2 linked regions of the Roseateles amylovorans genome follow. The protein of the gene in region 1 interacts with the protein of each later gene in a pairwise test. Links are inferred from orthologs where the notes say so. Each region holds a gene or a part of one and is shown in the gene's direction. Other genes may lie near its edges.

Region 1 (3,259 bases):
GGCCGAGCGCCGCCGCCAGCTGGTGCAGTTGCTCGCCGAGATCGAGAAGCGGGTCAATGAAGAGAATGCGCGCCCGCGCAAGCGCTATGTCAGCCCCGCGACCCGGGAAGTGGTCTATGCGCAGTATTACGACGCGCTGCGCCGGCGCATCGAATCGCGTGGCACCCGCGACTTCCCCACCTACCAAGGTCGCAAGCTCTACGGCGAGCTGACGATGAACATCCATGTCGACATGCGCGGCCGGGTGGTGGAAACCGACATCGTGCAGAGCTCCGGCAACAAGGTGCTGGACCGCCGTGCAATCGCCATCGTCCAGGCCAGTGCGCCGTTCGGCAACTTCACCCAGGCGATGCGCAAGGGCGCGGAAGTGCTGGTCATCACCTCGCGATTCCGCTTCACCCGCGAGGACGGCCTCGAGACCACACTGAGCGCGCAACCGTCCTGACGCGCGGCCCCGCGCCGCCGTCGCCCTGTCATCTGGAGGCAGCACGAGACCATGACCGCCGCGAATCCGTCCCCCATCGACCTGTATGTGGTCGCTGGCAATCCGGTCGGCCACAGCCGATCGCCCGAAATCCACGCCGCCTTCGCCAAGCAGACCGGCCAGTCGCTCCACTATGACCGGCTGCTCTGCCCGCTGGACGGCTTCGAGGCCTCGCTGCGCGCCTTTGTGGCCGGCGGCGGTCGCGGCTGCAACATCACCGTACCGTTCAAGTTCGAGGCTTTCCGCCTCGCCGCCCGTCACACGCCGCGCGCGTTGCTGGCCGGCGCGGTCAACACCATGCGCTTCGACGAAGGCGCCTGGCTGGGTGACAACACCGACGGCGCCGGCCTGGTGGCCGACATCGAACGCAATGCCAACCGCCCGCTGCGAGACCGGCGGGTGCTGCTGATCGGCGCCGGTGGCGCATCGGCCGGGGTGCTGGGCAGCCTGATCGTCGGTCGCCCGGCGGAGGTGCGAGTCGTCAATCGCAGCGCGGACAAGGCCATCGCCCTGATCGACACCCATCGCGACTGGGCCGCCCAGCACGGCGTGCGGCTGTCCGCCGCCGGATTGGACGAGGTGGGTGACGCCCATGATGTGGTGATCAATGGCACCAGCGCGTCGCTCAGCGGCGCGGGCGTGCCACTGCCCCCGCGCGACGCCCCGGTGCTGGCGCGCGGCGGGATCGCGGTCGACATGATGTACGGCCCCGCCGCGGCGGCTTTTCTGGACTGGGCACGCGCTCAGGCCGGCGACGGCGGCGAGATGCGCGACGGGCTGGGCATGCTGGTCGAGCAGGCGGCGGAAGCCTTCTTCCTGTGGCGCGGGGTGCGCCCCGACAGCGCCCGGGTGCTGGCCAACCTGCGGGCGGGCCGAGAGGCCGATGCATGAGACAGGCTCTGCGTCTGGTGCTGATGCTGGTCGTCAGCGTGGTCTGTCTGCAGATCTTCTTTGCGGCGCGCATCGCGCTGATGGGGGCCCTGCCGCCGCAGTCCACCAGTTTCCAGCGCAGCGAGGCGATGCGCCTGCTGCGCGAGAAGGGCGAGATCCTGTGGGCGCAGCATTGGGTCGATGACGACCAGATCAGCGTGCACCTCAAGCGCGCGGTGATCGCCAGTGAAGACGCCAGCTTCAACGAGCACAACGGCGTCGATTGGGATGCGCTGGAAAAGGCCTGGGAGCGCAATCAGAAGGAGCAGGAGCGGGTCGAGAAACGCATCCTGCGACTGGCGCAAGGCGAAAAACGCGCCGCACGGCCGGCGCAGGTCGCCTCGACCAAGCCGCCGCCGGTCGCCAAGATCGTCGGCGGATCCACCATCACCCAGCAACTGGCCAAGAACCTGTTTCTCAGCTCGGAACGCACCATGGTCCGCAAGGCCCAGGAGTTCGTGCTGACCTTCATGCTGGAAGCGCTGCTGGACAAGCGCCGGATCCTGGAGATCTATCTCAACAACGTCGAGTGGGGCGAAGGCATCTTCGGCGCCCAGGCGTCGGCCCGGCACTACTTCCGGGTGGACGCCTCGCGGCTCAGCCCCAATCAGGCCGCGCGCCTGGCGGTGATGCTGCCGGCGCCCAAGCGCTTCGAGAAACTCCCCCGCTCCGCCTACGTGAATGGCAGAGCGGGCACCATCGAGGCCCGCATGGGCGGGGTGGAGTTGCCATGAATTCCGAACTGAGCACCGAGATCGCCGCCACTGCGGCCCGGCTGATCGTCGAAGAAGGGCTGGAATACGGACCGGCCAAGCACCGCGCGCTCAAGGTGCTGGGTCTGCCCGGCCGCACCCAGCTGCCCGGCAATGACGAATTGGAAGACCAGGTCCGCGAATACCTCGCGATCTTCTGCGCCGACACCCAACCGGCGGAATTGCAGGCCTTGCGCGAACTGGCGGCCACCTGGATGGAGCGGCTGGCGGAGTTCCGCCCCCATCTGACCGGCGCGGTCTGGCGAGGCACGGCCACGCGGCTGTCCAACATTCACCTGCAGTTGTATTGCGATGACAGCAAATCCGCGGAGATTGCGCTGCTCAACCAACAAGTGGATTACGACGTGAGCCAAGCCCGCAATGCGCGCGGCGAGACGGTCGACCAACTGCTGATCGACGCGGTGTGCAAGCCGCTGAACGAGCGGGTCACCGTGGCGCTGACCATCCTGGACTACGACGACCAACGCGGTGCTCTCAAACCGGACGCCCGCGGACGCACCGAGCGCGGCGATCTGGCCGCGCTGCGTCAATTGATGAAGGAAGCCTGATGCAACGCAGACAACTGCTCACCCTGGCAGCGGCGGGCGGCGTCGCCGCCGCTGGAGGCGCCTATCTGTCACTCCGCCACCATGGCGATGGAACTGCGGAGAGGGCCGGTGGCGGCGCCGCCCAGTTGCCGCCGCTGGATCAGTTGTCCGCTGAAGCGCAGCTGTTCTGGCGCGCCAGTTTCGATGCGCTGGATCAGCAGCCCTATCCTGCGGCCGCCCTCCGGGGCCGCCCGCTGCTGCTCAATTTCTGGGCGACTTGGTGCGCCCCCTGCATCAAGGAATTGCCGGAGATCAATCAGTTTCACGACGAGTTCAGTGCCAAAGGCTGGCAAGTACTCGGTTTGGCGGTGGACGCGCCGACGCCGGTCAAGGGCTTCCTGGCCAAGCTGCCGCTGAAGTTCCCGGTGGCCCTGGCTGGTTTGACGGGCACCGACCTGTCCAAGCAGCTCGGCAATCAGAAGGGCGGACTTCCCTTTACCGTCGCCTTCAATGCGCAAGGCGAACCGATCTGGCGAAAACTGGGC
Region 2 (3,311 bases), 560 kb from region 1 along the record:
TGGCGGTGATCAGCTTCCATTCGCTGGAAGACCGCATCGTCAAGAACTTCATCGCCTCGCACAGCAAGGACGAGGTCGATCGCCGCGCCCCCTTCGCCGCGCCCAAGCCGTTGCCGCTGCTGGCGCTGGGCCGGGTCAAGCCGTCGATCGGCGAGGTCCGTGCCAATCCGCGCTCACGCTCCGCCATCCTGCGGGTGGCCGAACGCACCGAGGCGCCGCTGCCTCCCGCTCAGCCGGAGCCCTCGGGCAAGCAGCGGCGTGGGGAGCGAGGAGGGCGCCGCCGATGAGCCGCATCAACCTGATCCTGCTCATCGCGGTGCTGGCATCAGGCATCTATATGGTGCGCAGCGCCTATGACGCGCGCCGCCTGTTCACCGAGCTCGACCGCTCCCAGACCGAAGCCCGTCGTCTGGAGGCCGACTACCAACGCCTGCTGGCCGATCGCCAGGCGCAGGCGACCAACCTGCGTGTGGAGCAGGTGGCCCGTGAACGGCTGAAGATGCGCCCGATCTCGCCGGCCATCACCTTCACCGCCGACGCATCCGCCCTGGCCGCCAGCGCGGTGCGCTCGACCGCGTCCAGCACGACCGCCCCGGCCACCGGAGCCGCCCGATGATCGGTCGCAAGCGCTCCCACAATGCCTCGCGCAGCGTCAGCTATTCGAGCAGCCCGCTGCTGGCCTCGAAGACCCCGCCGTGGCGGTCGCGCTTTCTCGTCGCCCTGGTCGGCCTGGCCTTCGCCGGCCTGCTCGGGCGCGCCGCCTACATCCAGTTGATTGGCGAAGACTTCTTCCAGCGCCAGGGCGAGGCCCGCTACGCCCACAAGATGGAGCTGCCGGCCAGCCGCGGCAAGATCAGCGACCGCAGCGGTCAGGTGCTGGCTGCGAGCGTCGCCGTGCCCTCGATCTGGGCCTTTCCCAAAGAAGTCGATGCCGACCCGGTGAAGCGTCGCCAACTGGCCAAGCTGCTGGACATGTCGCCCAGCGAGCTCGACAAGCGGCTCGACCCCGCCAACCGGTTCGTCTTCCTGCGCCGTCAGGCGGACGATCAGACGGCGGCCAAGATCAAGGAACTCAATCTCAAGGGCGTGTTCCAGGATCGCGAATACAAGCGCCAGTACCCCGAGGGTGAATCCGCCGCGCACATCGTCGGTTTCACCAACATCGAAGAGCAAGGCCAGGAAGGCATCGAGCTGGCTTTCCAGAAGGAGCTGCAGGGCCGCGACGGCAGCCGCTCGGTGGTGCGCGACCGCCTGGGCCGGGTGGTGGAAGACATGGGCGAGCGGGTGCCCGCGGCGAACGGCCGCGACATCGAGCTCTCGATCGATGCCAAGGTGCAGTTCTTCGCCTACCAACGCGTGCGCGACGCTGTGGCTGAAAACAAGGCCAAGGCCGGCTCGGTGGTGGTGCTGGATGTGCACACCGGCGAAGTCCTGGCCCTGGCCAACTTCCCCAGCTATGACCCGGGCCATCGCAAGAACCTGTCCGGCGAGCAACTGCGCAACCGCGCCCTGACCGATGTGTTCGAGCCGGGCTCGACCATGAAGCCCTTCACCACCGGGCTGGCGCTGGAAACCGGCCGGGTGAAGCCGGACACGCTGTTGAGCACCGGCCCGCGCAGCGTGGTGATCTCCGGCTGGTCACCCACCGATGCCCATCCGCACGGCGACCTGACGGTCACCCAGGTGATCCAGAAGTCCAGCAACATTGGTGCCGCCCGCCTGGCGCTGATGATGCAGCCGCGCGAGATGCATGAGATGTTCACCGCGATCGGCCTGGGTCAGCGCCCGCAGATCAATTTCCCCGGCGCGGTGACCGGCAAGCTGCGTCCCTACAAGAGTTGGCGCCCGATCGAACAGGCGACGATGAGCTATGGCTACGGCCTCTCGGCCTCGTTGCTGCAACTGGCGCGCGCCTACACCGTGTTTGCGCGTGACGGCGACATCATCCCGATCACGATGACCAAGCGCGGTCCCGACGAGCCGGTGGCCGGCATCAAGGTCTTCTCGCCGAAGACCGCCGCCGAGATCCGAGAGATGTTGCAGATGGCGGCCGGCCCCGGCGGCACCGCGCCGCAGGCCATGGTGCCGGGCTACAGCGTGGGCGGAAAGTCCGGCACCGCGCACAAGCAGGAAGGCAAGGGCTACGCCAGCAACAAGTACCGCTCCTGGTTCGTGGGCATCGCGCCGATTTCCAAGCCGCGCATCATCGTCGCGGTGATGGTGGACGAACCGAAGAACGGCCAGTACTTCGGCGGCGCCGTGGCCGGCCCGGTCTTCAGCCAGGTGGTGGCACAGACGCTGCGGCTGCTGGGCGAAGCGCCCGATCTGGAGGTCAAGCCTCAGATCGTGGCGTCCCAGAAGCTCCAGGCCGTGGACGAGAGTTTTTAAGCGGGCAACGATCATGTTGATGCACCTGAAATCCCCCGAAGCCGCCGCCCGCTGGCTGCAGGAATGGACACCGAGCGGTCTGCTGCGCACCGACAGCCGTGCCGTGGGCCCCGGCGATGCCTTCATCGCCTGGCCCGGCTATGCCAAGGACGCGCGCCAGTTCGTGGCGGGCGCCCTGGCAGCCGGTGCGGCGACCTGCCTGGTCGAGGACCAAGGCGTGGCCGCCTTCGGCTTCGTCGATGCCCGCATCGCCGCCTTGCCCGACCTCAAGGCCCGCTGCGGCCAGATTGCCGCAGCGTTCTACGGCCACCCGAGCGCCCGTCTGGACGTGCTCGCCGTCACTGGCACCAACGGCAAGACCTCCAGCGCCTGGTGGATCGCCCAGGCGCTGACGCTGCTGGGCGCGCGCTGCGGTGTGATCGGGACCCTGGGGGTCGGTCAGCCGCCGGTCCCCGGCGCGCCGGCGGGCGCCACCCCGTCCATTGAGGCCACCGGCCTGACCACGCCCGATCCGGTCCGTCTGCAGGAGGCCTTCAAGCGCATGGCCGATGACGGCTACGCGGCCTGCGCCATTGAAGCCTCGTCCATCGGGGTGGAAGAACACCGCCTGACCGGCACGCGGATCAAGGTCGCGCTGTTCACGAATTTCACCCAGGACCATCTGGACTATCACGGCGACATGGCCGCCTACTGGGCCGCCAAGCGCAAGCTGTTCGCCTGGGAAGGGCTGCAGGCGGCGGTGCTCAATGTCGACGACGAGAAGGGCGCTGCGCTGGCCGCCGAGCTGGCCGCATCAGGTGGTGCGCTGGACCTCTGGACCTACGGCCTGAATCGCACCGACGCCCGCCTGTGGGCCGAGGACCTGCGCCATGACGCCCAGGGCCTGGCGTTCACGCTGCGCGAGGGCGCGCAGGCGGTGGCGG

The links.
Region 2: the proteins of N4261_RS22520 (region 1) and N4261_RS20215 interact in binary tests that used the Escherichia coli proteins (3 or more experiments, as listed by UniProt). The link is inferred for Roseateles amylovorans from one-to-one orthologs.

What each region holds. Positions count from the first base shown.
Region 1 is NZ_CP104562.2:5,430,981-5,434,239, forward strand. Bases 312-3,259 are described here. They hold N4261_RS22520 (transglycosylase domain-containing protein), read left to right. Parts: upstream 312-1,371; coding sequence 1,372-2,148; downstream 2,149-3,259. Other genes in these bases: N4261_RS22510 (energy transducer TonB), read left to right, coding at 312-445; aroE (shikimate dehydrogenase), read left to right, coding at 497-1,375; N4261_RS22525 (hypothetical protein), read left to right, coding at 2,145-2,735; N4261_RS22530 (TlpA family protein disulfide reductase), read left to right, coding at 2,735-3,259. Also shown: more of N4261_RS22510, read left to right, coding at 1-311. UniProt on the Escherichia coli protein: Peptidoglycan polymerase that catalyzes glycan chain elongation from lipid-linked precursors. May play a role in peptidoglycan assembly during cell division in collaboration with other cell division proteins.
Region 2 is NZ_CP104562.2:4,871,971-4,875,281, reverse strand. The notes cover bases 1-3,000. They hold N4261_RS20215 (peptidoglycan D,D-transpeptidase FtsI family protein), read left to right. Parts: upstream 1-612; coding sequence 613-2,388; downstream 2,389-3,000. Other genes in these bases: N4261_RS20210 (UDP-N-acetylmuramoyl-L-alanyl-D-glutamate--2,6-diaminopimelate ligase), read left to right, coding at 2,402-3,000; ftsL (cell division protein FtsL), read left to right, coding at 284-616; rsmH (16S rRNA (cytosine(1402)-N(4))-methyltransferase RsmH), read left to right, coding at 1-287. Also shown: more of N4261_RS20210, read left to right, coding at 3,001-3,311. UniProt on the Escherichia coli protein: Essential cell division protein that catalyzes cross-linking of the peptidoglycan cell wall at the division septum. Required for localization of FtsN.